DNA from 2 places in the Blautia difficilis genome. Region 1 is predicted to be linked to the other one. Evidence: riboswitches for the same ligand, from Rfam matches in the RefSeq annotation. Region 1 holds a riboswitch; the other holds the start of a gene.

Region 1 (6,494 bases):
TTCATTGTTTGTAAATGAAGTTCATTATTTCTTTTTTCATATTCTGCTTTTTGATCTGCAAGACTAAGTCTGGAAATACTGTAGAATAATCCGGCAAAAAGCAAAAATATAAAACCTGCCATGAGTATTGTTGTAAACAACACCGTTTTCTGGTAATCCCTCAGCACATTGTCAACAACTCCCTTTGCCACAATGCATACCAAAATGGTGTTGTTGCTTTCTATCGGGCAATACCCCAGATAATAGGGGTTCTGTTTTCCCAAAAGTGCAACTCCGGATTCTCTGTTATCAAACTTCTTTTTGAACAAATCAGCCTCTTCTTCTGTAATAGCCTGTTCCCCTTTTAAATGTTTTAACAAAGAATAATTACGCAGGTATTTATCACCACCCTGGTTCGTATACGTAATATTTCCGTCATTATCCAGCATGAACAAATATGCTTTCCCATCATAACCTTTCAGTTTTAACATGGAATCCAGTTTCGAATGATCGTACACCGTTCCAATTGCCGTATAAGTTTTCCCATCGATAGTGTATTCCTGACATGGAATCGCAACCAGATAACCGTCTTTTTTCTTCTGATCATAATCAAGACGCACCAGTTTTCCAATATTGTATCCATTCTTTAAGTCCAGCAGAAGTTTACTGGGCATATCAATCCGCATTTTTGTTCCACCTGCTGATATTGCCTGACCATTTTCCTGAAGGAATATAAGGGTACTTTCCGATTCTTTTTCCCATGCTTCAAAGAAACTTTTGTTCACATCCGTTTCAAGAGACAGCTCCCTTTCATGAAGTAAAAATTCCTCAACCAACTGTAGCTGGCTGTAGTATCCACTCACTTGAAGATCATAGGTCTGCTGTATCTGTTCAACAACAGCTCTCATACTGCTTTTTCCATTTTCGCTGATATACTTGCTAGACTTACTTATAAAATACTTTATACAAACTAAGCTTAAAAGAATAATAAGTAGTATAAGCAACAGCCTTGTTATTTTTTTTCTTTTATTTACCGTTTGTTCTATCTCCACTTTTACTGTTCAACCTCTATATAATCTTCCGGTGCTGACGGCTGCTGTCCTTTTGACATTGCTTCGATCCATGCACTTGATAATGTTGTATCTTTAAGCTGCTCAATCTCACATTCCGGATTTATTTTTTTCAAAACAGACATTGTGGTGTCTGTAAGAAGAATCGAGTATTCCTTTTCTTTGTCTATTTTCTTATCATTAACTGTCAAGTCCTTTAACGAAAATCCACTTTCCTCTTGACTGACGATCATTTTCATACCGGATGCAATTGGTAATTCGTATTTATTGGTTACATAAAAATTCTCATCCGCATCGGCGAGATAATTTTCCACGAGTTCATAAACCTGTTTACCATTGATTTTTGCAACATATAATGCTGTATCCGAACTCTTCGCAGTCATCATGCCAACCCGGCTACTGGTGCATTCTCCTTTGTACATAGAAGAAGTGAAATAATAATATGGTGCCAGAGCCAGCTGTGCATCATTTTCTTCTCTGATCGTAGTTAAAATGGAAGATGCTGCATCACGGCTATTTCTATCGTTCAGTGAAATGGAATATTCATTTTCAAAATTCACCGTTGCTTTTTCTTCTGGATCTTTACGATTCATTACACTGCGAAAAGTGTCATAAGCCTGTGTTTCATCCATTTCCCCTGACAGTAATCCGTGAACAGCCTCAAGACTTGCATCAAATGATTTTTGAGCGGAATATCGGATATAAACAGCATTATTTTTAATTTCATCTTCCAGTCCAGGCACATCCTGCATCATGGTTGGAACATCTGTATTCAATGAAATAACACCGCTTCCATCCGCAATCAGCTTTTGCCCCTCTTCTGAAATCATACAATCCAGCACATCCAGCGCAGTATCCAGTTTCTCCCGGTCTTTTTCCAGGTTTTTGTTAAATGCAATGTTTAATGACGGAGTCATGTACACATAGGATTCATCCGATGTCTGTGAAAAGTAAGGAATACGGATCAGCTCCGCATCCATCTGTTTCTGCAGCTGCTGCATAACCGTCGGATGTCCATGAAACATTGCTGATTTTCCCTCCGCAAACATCTGGGTTCCTGTATTGATGTCAATATTGATATCTTCTTTACCAAAGTACGAGTCTTTAAGAAACTGACTGGTTTCTGAAAAAATACGTTTCCATAATGCATCATCAAACTTTACTTCATCCACTGCAGTTTCTGCACCGTTTCGCCATTCAATACCATCCAGGCTTGTAAACTCACCGATTGCCGCCGCCTGGATGATTTCATTATTAGACCAGTCTTCACCAAGATCCATGGAATACGGTTTTATGCCATTATCATAAAACTGCTGACAGGCCTGTACATATTCCGCATAATTTTCTGGGATCTTTACGCCATACTGATCAAACAGTGTTTTGTTGGCAATGATCGTCTGCGGAATACCACAGATTGGCAGCCACTGAATTTCATCCTCCTCATTCTTATAATATTGCACCGCATAAGAATAGTACTTGGAAACAACATCATAAGAAGCAAAATCCATAAGATAAGGCTGTAAGTCCTGTGCATCTGTTCCAGAGAATCGACGTACTGTTATGATATCCGGTAATTCATCATGTTCTTTAAAATAACTGTATAAATCGGTATCATTGTTACCAATAATAAATTCAATATCCTGATCAGGAAACTGTTCATGGATATAGGGTGCAATATTTTTCATCAAACGATTTTCCCACAGATAAACGGTAAGATGATCATCATTTTTAGATACTTCTTTCTTTGACTGTCCACATCCAGACAAGACAGCAGTTGCTACAAGTACACCTGACACCACTGCAATCAGACAATGTTTTGCCTTTTTCATACTTTTGTTTTCCTCATTCTTTCCTGATAAAGTCATTATTGTTACGTCTATGAAATAACACCACAAGAAAGAATCCTGCAAGCAGGATTCTTTCTTGCGATGGGTCGCTTCAGCGACATAATTCCTCTCCGTCGCAGTGCGATCCTGCCCGGAGGGCTTTTTTATGTTATAGGAACATTACGGAGTAATTTCCTATAACATAAAAAACACTGTCAAACAGACAGTGCACCTCATTTCATGCAACTGGCTGCCATTTTAAAGGCCCTGTAGCTTTGCGTCCCAGACTTTCATCTGGTTTGCCGATTTCCTTATTATAGCTTTTAAACTTATGCCAAAAACTGGTTTTATTATACTATAGCGCTCTACTGTACACAAGAAAAACATTACCGTTTTAATGCCCGAAAACAAAAAAAGAACAGCCGATATATACATCGAACCGTTCTCCTACTTCCGAAGTCCACGCAACATTGACATCACTAATACTAATTATCAATTTGGCAAACATACAATTCCATCAAAAAACATATTTGTAAATAAAAAATGAAGATACTTTCGTTTCCGCAAAAGTCATTTTCGATTATATTATTTTCATGATATCACAGTCAATAGTATCTGTCACATAAAAGTCATGAATTTTTTCATATGACTGGTTATAAAAGCATGGAGGAACTATTCAGACTTACTCAAAAAGGTTCCACAATCTGATCCGCAAAGATGAGCAGCAACAGATAGAAACAAGCATCTGGAAACAGATCGACAGCGGCAATGAAAATGACTATATTCACTTTCATCTTCGAAAAGCTGACGGAACTTACCTTTCTGTACTTGACCATGGAAGAATCGTAGAAAGCCAGCAATACGGAAGAGTATTTTATGTATTGTTCATGGATTGGGAAGATATGCATATTCGTTACAGTGATAAATTTTCTGAATAATAAATATTACAAAAAAGAAAATCCGGTTCATATTTTTAATCCGAATAGAATTATTTTATCTACAAAAGGCACCAGCCAGCTTATCGACTGATGCCTTTATATTTTGCATGTGATCAACACTTAAGCAAGCGTCCTCACTTCGATCAGATTTCCATTACGTTCATAGTCCCCTGTGAATAGACTTTCTCGAATCGATCATTTTTCCCATTTAAACACCCTCCGGTTTTAAATTATATTTTTTCTCCTGATTTAATATCCAGGCAAATGCTTTTGCTGTTCTCATATCCGGCTCCCGGTAATGATTACCCGAATTCCATTCCAATGTACAATCTACGCCGCATTTCTTAAGCCAATCATACCCGCTCCGGATGCAGTTTCCGACCTGTGCCATAACCGGATTTCTCGTCTTTTCCTCTTTGTCACCCAGACTCAGATAAACAGTTTTGCTCTTAATTTCATGTTCCCTCATATAATCAATAAATCCAGGAAACCAGACGGACGGAGATATCGCAGCAATTCCTGTAAACACATCGGTTTGGTATGCTGTCCATAAGGAAAACAGTCCTGCCAAAGAATAACCGCCAATATAGTATTTTTTCTTATCTGAACAAAGCGTCAGTATTTTCTCCAGCGTTTTAACTGCTCCTCCACCAAAACCGCCATCCTTAAATACAGCCGGTGCCTTCCACGGCGAAAGCTCATCGTTCCAGTCATCAATTTCCACCGCAATATATTTGAAATCCGCGGAAGTTAACCTATGTATTTCCCTTACCTCGTTTTCTACCCATGAAAGTTCGTGTTTTCCGACAGGTTGGATCAGAACAGTGTCCGATTTTCCAAATTCATATGTTTTCATCCATGCCTCCATCACACTTTAATTGATATCTACAGTATATCATTTTGCAGTATTACAATCAATGCATGAAACGCAATACCTACATGTTTGTCAGCAGGATTATGGTTTTTACTCCGCGGATGAACTGCTCCCCGTCTCTTTTCTGTCTCTTTTTTAAACCTTGTATTTTCAGGGTTTCTGTACTATAATGAAGATCAGAAAGAGATTATTACATCAAAATACTACTATAATTTTCTGTTGAAAAATCAAATCATCTCCCATCAACCTGGAAATTCAGGGAGAGTTGTTCTGATAATATTATGAAAAAGATGATCGAAGCCCAGGAAAGACAGATGTCCAGTGGTTCTCAGGGTGGACAGTACTAATCAGATAAGAACCTCATAGTTGAGGAACTGACGAAAGAAAACCGATGGTGATGATTGAAAAACAACAGTCAAAGCCATCGGTTTTATTTTTAGGCATTTATTTTATTTGTGTCTTTTTCATACAGAAATTCTTCCGGTAATGTAACCTTAAAGTCCCTGGCCAGTGCACGGAAATTATCAGGTGTGATAGTCTGGAGTTTTGTTGGTGACATGGACAAAATCTTTACCAGGATCTCTGCAGATTTCTCTACTGTATGAAGCAGACCAAAGGTAAGATCAAAGTCCTCACCGGAACAGAACATTCCATGATGTGCCCAGATAACAACATCATATTTCTTCATTAACTCAGCTGTCTTTACCGCAATCTCCCGTCCGCCCGGTACCATCCATCCTACTACACCTACACCATCAGGAAATACTACCGGACACTCTGTGGCAGATTCCCACAGTTCTCTGGTAAATACTTTATCATCCAGAGGCAGCACAAAAGTCAGGGCAATAGTATTCGTTGTATGGGCATGATAGATAACACGATGTCTGCCGTTTGTCAGTTTCTTTTTCACCTCATGATTCATCAGATGGGTAGGTAACTCACTGGTAGGCCTGCCGCCTTCTACCAGTCCCCAGCGTACTCTGTAATTAACACCTTTATCATCCAGTTCAATAATAGCCAGGCATACCTCCGGATCCTCGATAATATTTCGGAAATATTTGCCGCTTCCCGTTACCAGGAAAAACTCTCCTGCCAGTCCCGGTACTTCTGTTCCAATAGGTTTCCATTCTCCGCTCTCATTTAGACGGGGACGAATCATCTCAACTTCCTCCGGTTTCAGACGATAACTCAGATTACCACCATTTCTCTCATGCCAGCCCTGCAGGTAGCCATCGTTTGCCATTTTAATAAATCCCCGTACAAATTTTGAATCTAAAATTTTCATGATCGTTTCCTCCGCTCTTCATCCATCATATAATAATTGACCTGTTTTGATGTTGTTGTTTTTTGCCGTTATTTAAATGTGGTTTTGTTTGGTTTTACTAGGTATAAATTGTTTTTTTCTTGCTTACAAGCTTATTATATATGGTTTTATGTGGTTTGTAAAGCATTTATTTTAAAAAACACCTCATAATCCCACATCTATCGCAGAAGCATTTTTTGTGCATAATGCATACTCATATCATTTATATATTATGCAGATTGCGGGAATGAGTTTTTTATAGAAAAAACAGCAGCCACAGGAATTCATCACTGTACGTATTTGCCTGTAATTGCAAAGCCATGATCCATAGGTCCGCTTCCGGCACCCAGATCCAGCATGGCAGACAGAGCACCTGAAATGTAGTCCTTTGCCCGTTCTACAGAGGTTGGCAGATCATAACCCTTAGCCAGATTGGCTGCAATAGCGGAGGAAAGGGTACATCCGGTTCCATGTGTATTGGGATTATCAATACGTTTTCCCTCA
Region 2 (6,494 bases), on a different contig from region 1:
TTATGCAGAGCTGTACAAGGCTATGGCAGTTCTGGGCTGCATCTTCGCAGTAGGTGTAATCGCAACCTTTATTTACAGCAGAATGATGGTATTCATCGGACAGGGCGTACTCAAGCGTATCCGTGACGATATGTTTGAACACATGCAGACTCTGCCTATCCGTTACTTCGACCAGAATACCAATGGCTCCATCATGAGTCTCTACACCAATGATACGGATACGCTGAGACAGATGATCAGCCAGGCAATCCCCCAGGGACTGATGGCACTGTTTACTATTATCGTAACCTTTATTTCCATGCTGATGCTCAGCCCCCTGCTGACCATTCTGGCTGTGGCTGTTATCTTTATTATGCTGGCAGTCACCGGTAAGATCGGGGCAAACAGTGGTAAATATTTCATCAAACAGCAGGTATCTCTGGCAGATGTGACCGGATTTGTGGAAGAGCGCATGAATGGCCAGAAAGTAGTTAAAGTCTTCAACCATGAAGCAAAATCCGAACAGGAATTTGACCGTCTGAACGAAGCTCTCTTTGAAAGCTCAGCCAGTGCCAACAAATATGCCAACATGATGGGTCCTGTCATCGGAAATATCGGTAACCTGCAGTTCGTGCTCACAGCAGTTCTGGGAGGACTTCTCTCTGTAGCAGGAGTAGGCGGCATCACTCTGGGTGTTATGGCTTCCTATCTGCAGTTCACAAAGAGCTTTACCCAGCCCTTCATGCAGGTGGCACAGCAGTTCAATGCCATTGTCATGGCGCTGGCAGGTGCAGAGCGAATCTTCAACCTGATCGATGAGAAACCGGAAGAAGATGAAGGTTATGTAGAGCTTGTTAATGCGAAAAAAGATGCTCAGGGCAATATTACAGAATGCAAAGAAAGAACCGGCATGTGGGCATGGAAACATCCCCATTCCGCTGACGGCTCTGTAACCTATACAGAACTTACCGGAGATGTCCGCTTCGAGGATGTAACCTTTGGCTATAACCCGGATAAAGTAATCCTTCAGGATATCAGTCTCTTTGCAAAGCCTGGCCAGAAGCTTGCCTTCGTAGGCTCCACAGGTGCAGGAAAAACAACCATCACCAACCTGATCAACCGTTTCTACGATATTCAGGAGGGTAAGATCCGCTATGACGGAATCAATATTACCAAGATCAAGAAAGATGACCTGAGACATTCACTGGGAATCGTACTTCAGGATACCCACCTGTTCACAGGAACCATCCGGGAAAATATCCGCTACGGAAAACTGGATGCCACAGATGAGGAAGTATATGAGGCAGCAAGACTGGCTCACGCAGACCAGTTCATCAAAATGCTTCCCAAGGGCTATGATACCATGTTAAGCGGAGACGGCGAAGAACTGTCCCAGGGACAGAGACAGCTTCTGTCCATTGCCAGAGCAGCAGTAGCCAACCCGCCGGTACTGATCCTGGATGAAGCAACCTCCAGTATCGATACCCGTACAGAGAGCATCGTACAGAAGGGAATGGATAACTTGATGAAGGGCAGAACTGTATTTGTCATTGCCCACAGACTTTCCACCATCCGCAACAGCAATGCCATCATTGTACTGGATCACGGCAAGATCATAGAGCGCGGCGACCACGAAGACCTGATCCGCCAGCACGGCACCTACTATCAATTATATACAGGTAAGCTGGAGCTGTCATAAAGCATCGGCAAAATTACAAAACCCCCTGACTGTGAAGGCAATGCCTGTCTGGTCAGGGGGCTCTTTTTGTATGCCAATGATATTTAAAAATTTATATGGAAGAGATAATAAAAAATGGAAAGATACAATAGATAGATACCAATATTATGTCATAATCTACAACCATCCGCATAAAATATAGCATGACCTTCATTGTAATATTTCACAAAAAATAAGGATTTCAAACGAAACAATTTCGACTTTGCATGAACCTGAACCAAAATATTCTGATAATATTGACAAATCGTTTTTAGCGTATTATCATACTAAATACAAATACAGAAAAAAAGCAAACCTGGTGCAAGCCAGGGACGCAAAGCTAGGAGTCTCTTGAACGGCAGGCAGGGAGGAGCGATACCCACAGGATACATCCCCCGGCATTGACCACATAAGAGTTACAGAGAGATAGTTCGGCTGCAATTATTCACTAACGATAGAGAATGATTGCAGCTTTTTTATTTGTCAAAAACACAGCAGATTGCTGTATCAGAAATAAGGAGCATAAGTATGACTGACAAAGAATTAAGGCGTCTGAGCCGTACCGATTTACTGGAAATGCTTCTGGAACAGAGCAAAGAAGTAGAGCGCCTGCAGCAGGAGCTGGCAGAAGCCAGACAGCAGCTGGAGGAACGAAGGATCATGACAGAGGAAGCCGGATCCATCGCAGAAGCCGCACTTCGGATCAACCGGGTATTTGAGGCAGCACAGGCAGCCGCAGACCAGTACCTGGAGAACATCCGGCAGCAGGCCCCCGGCCATACAGATACAAAACCCACAGACAGTCAGGAGAATGAAGGCATTCAGGAATGAGGAAAAAGACCAGCAAAGAAATCACATCCATGCCTACAGTAACCCAGCTGGAGGCGGAATTAAACAGAACAAAATACAGACACAGATACCACCGGGTACTGAGAAACACTCTTGGAACCCTGATTACCGTGGCAGCAACGGCAGTCCTGATCGCCGTACTCCTGCTCCCGGTACTTCAGATCTACGGCAGTTCCATGTACCCCACTATCCAGGAGGGACAGATCGTAGTTTCCGTAAAAGGAGCCGATTTCACCCAGGGAGATGTGATCGCCTTTTACTACAATAACAAGATATTGGTAAAGCGAATGATCGCAGGTCCCGGAAGCTGGGTAGATATAGATAAGAAGGGAAATGTCACCGTGGATGGCGAACTTCTGGATGAGCCCTATCTGACAGAGAAAGCCCTGGGTGACTGCAACATCAAGCTTCCATATCAGGTGCCGGACGGCAGATACTTCGTTATGGGAGACCACAGATCCACTTCCATAGACAGCCGTAACACTTCCGTAGGCTGCGTGGCAGAGGAGCAGATCGTAGGGAAAATCGTATTCAGGCTTTGGCCTTTGAAATCATTTGGCACTGTGAAATAATCAGCGCCGGGGATAAGGAGAGATGTCAATATGAAAAAATTATTGTTGCGGGAAGCGGCAAAGCATAAATTACAGAATCGCAGGCGTAAACGCTGGCAGAAGATAGTAAATATTCTTGCCTGTCTGGTGGTTTTTTGTACTGTCTATGCATTGATCCTCCCGGCACTGACCGCCGAGGCGGACACCTACTGCGGTAAGGAGGAGCATACCCACACAGAGGACTGCTATGAGGAGAAGCTGATCTGCGGCAAGGAGGAGGGAGAGGGAGTCCACCATCATACGGACGACTGTTACAGGGAAGTAGACGCTCTGGTCTGTCAGACTCCAGAATCCGATGGACATCAGCACACAGATGCCTGTTATACAGAAGAACAGGTTCCGACTTGCACAAATACAGAAGAGGGCCATGTACATAGTGAGTTTGAAGGTTGCTATACCACAGAGAAAAAGCTGATCTGCGGTATGGAGGAGGGCGAAGGTGCTCACCACCACACAGCAGAATGTTATGAGAAAAAGAAAGAGCTGATCTGTGGCCAGCAGGAAAACGTTGGCCACCGCCACACAGCAGAATGCTATAAAAAAGAGCTGATTTGCGGCAAAGAGGAACACACCCATACCCTTGCCTGCTACTCCAATCCTAATGCAGACGTAGAGAATGGAGATGTATGGCAGAACACAGTAAGCAGTGTGACACTTACAGGTAACTGGGGTGCGGACCTGGCAGCCATCGCCCAGACCCAGACCGGTTACACAGAGAGCACAGCTAACTACGCAGTGGCAGAGGACGGACAGACCATCCACGGCTACACCCGCTACGGTGCATGGGCAAACGACCCATACCGGGACAACTGGTCCGCCCAGTTCGCAGACTTCTGTCTGAGCTACGCAGAAGTACCCACAAGTGCAGTTCCACAGAACAGTGATTGCAGCGCATGGAATTGCACAAATCCGGATGGCTACACACCAAAGACCGGTGACCTGCTCCTGCTGGATACAGACCTGGACAGCAGCGCCGACCACGCCGGAATCGTAACCTCCGCTGATGACAGCACCCTGACCGCCATCGTAGGCGACGCCGACAAAGCAGTCAGAAACAACACCTATAACATAGGAAGCGATAATATCAAAGGCTACGTCTCCATCCCGGAGAATCCGGCAATGGCAACCCCGACACCGGAGCCGACCAAAGAAGCGGAAGTAACACCGGAAGCCCAGCCGACTCAGGAGCCAGAGGCAACACCGGAAGTTACCGAAGAACCGACTCAGGAGCCGGAGAACAAAGCAGATGATGCAGTAGATAAGGCGGATGAGAATAAAACTCAGGATGAGGATGTTAAGGAAGATGATGGTAAGAAGGATGATACTGCTAATAATATAGAAGTAACTCCTACACCGGAAGTGACCGAGACACCGGAGGTAACCCCGATTCCGACAGAGACACCGGATCAGGATTCAGATATAATAAAAGAAGAAAAAATAAACTGGTGTATTGTTGAACAGGATATCGCAGTACAAAATACAGATGAAAAATTATCTGCAGAACCAATTATGTTTGATGATATCGAAGAAGATGAACTGACAGTGCAATCGAATGAGTCATTTGTTCTGGCTGCCAATGCGGATAGTAGCACAAGTGTAAAACTGGATGATTATATTACGAATATCAACTTGAAGAAGCTTTCTAATGGAAATTGGTCGGATTTATCAGGTACTGATACATTAAAGGATGGGGACAAGGTTCTGGTAGATATCAGCTACTCTGTAAATGGTGGTCTGCCAGACGGAAAATATGAACTTATTTATCAGTTACCTGCCAATATTGCACTTTCAGAGTCGTTAAGCGGACCTGTTACTCAGAAAGGTGTTGAAGTTGGTTCATATACGATAGAAAAAAGTGGAGAAGTTGTGATTACTCTTGATCAGAGTAAATTCAATCCTAATGAAAGTTTCACAGGTAAGTTCCAGTTCGAGGGAATTGCCAATCGTCTTGGAAATCAGAATGAAGAGAAGATTGTATTCCCGGGATCTGATAAGGAAATTATCATTGAGAAGGATAAATCGCAATATGATCTGACAACTAAGAAGGAAGCTAAGCTGAGTGCAGACTATAAATCAATAGATTATACGATTACAGTTTCAAGTGAGGCTGGAACAGGAAGTGATTTAATTAAAATTGAAGACAGTTTTAATCGTTATAACAATACAGCGGTTGGAAGCTACAGGAAAAATTCGTTTAAGATTGTAAAAATAGATGCTAATGGACAGAAAACAGATGTTAATATGTCACCTGTATTTACAGACGAAGATACTAAATTTACGTATAGTGACCTTGAACCTTTAGGAAGCGGTGAGAAATATATTGTCAGTTATACAGCTGATGTGACAGAAAATTCGCAGAAAGGTGGAGGAAGTATTTCCAACAGTGCTGGTGCCCAAACGACTGGAAATAAATCATCCTGGGATAGCAAGACTGTTACAATTCCAGGTGTAATGATTGAGAAGACAGGATATTATGATCAGAACATAAATAAGATTACATGGACGGTAACATTGAATAAAGATGCAGTGGCAGATATGGCAGGTTATTCTTTTAAGGACATTTTACCTGAGGGAGTGACGCTTTCGAACGGAATATCAGATATTTCTGTCACTCCGGTATGTAATATTAATCCACAGTATAATAGTGAAACCAGAACTATAACAGCTACTTTTCCGTCGGATGCCGGAAAGCAGAAATATACGATTACTTATACCACAACGGCACCTACGGTAGGAGCAGGACAGACACAGGCGGTAAGTAATACTGCTGAGATTGGAAAGGATGGAAAAACATATACAGCTTCAGGTACTGTTTCTGTTTCGCCACGTCAGTCAGGTATAACAAAAAAATGGTCTGCTGATATAAGCGATGGGACTGGTACGAAGTATCAATGGTATAGTGAACTGTCTCTTCCTGAAGACGTAGGTAATGAGATTACATATTCAGATACAATTTTGTCGACAACTGATAAGCAGGGTAACGAAGTTAGTGCTACTAATACACATTATGGTATTGCAAGTGAGTTGAAGACAGAGCTGGAAAAAGAATTGTTACTCAAAACCAAGGCAGGAGCAGAATATAGGTGGGCAGATATTCAGTCTAAATACAATGTAACATTTGCATTTTATACTGAAAAAGATGGAAATGAGATATCATCTAATGATTCAACACAAAAGGTAAAATATTTTACTGTTAAGATATCATCGAAGAACTCAGCGGATAAGGTTGATGCAACTTCTGTCAGCATGAAGTACTATACACATATAGATTACAGCCAAATGTCTGAGGGAGGGGAATGGACATTCCGCAATAAGGGGGAATATGCCGGAAAGGAAAG

What was found. Region 1 has a riboswitch for cyclic di-GMP ahead of H8Z82_RS03275 (ABC transporter substrate-binding protein). Riboswitches for the same ligand answer to the same signal wherever they lie in the genome.
Region 2: another riboswitch for cyclic di-GMP. It lies ahead of H8Z82_RS00550 (hypothetical protein); the one in region 1 lies ahead of H8Z82_RS03275 (ABC transporter substrate-binding protein).

Annotation. Positions count from the first base shown of each region.
Region 1 covers NZ_JACOQG010000003.1:64,616-71,109, forward strand. The annotation lists gene H8Z82_RS03270 (ATP-binding protein) at 1-887, opposite strand, end outside; gene H8Z82_RS03275 (ABC transporter substrate-binding protein) at 1,034-2,878, opposite strand; cyclic di-GMP riboswitch class I at 3,114-3,189, opposite strand; gene H8Z82_RS03280 (esterase) at 4,022-4,669, opposite strand; gene rhaD (rhamnulose-1-phosphate aldolase) at 5,124-5,972, opposite strand; gene thiD (bifunctional hydroxymethylpyrimidine kinase/phosphomethylpyrimidine kinase) at 6,278-6,494, opposite strand, start outside.
Region 2 covers NZ_JACOQG010000001.1:125,788-132,281, forward strand. The annotation lists gene H8Z82_RS00545 (ABC transporter ATP-binding protein) at 1-1,678, shown strand, start outside; cyclic di-GMP riboswitch class I at 1,996-2,079, shown strand; gene H8Z82_RS00550 (hypothetical protein) at 2,225-2,527, shown strand; gene lepB (signal peptidase I) at 2,524-3,117, shown strand; gene H8Z82_RS00560 (SpaA isopeptide-forming pilin-related protein) at 3,148-6,494, shown strand, end outside.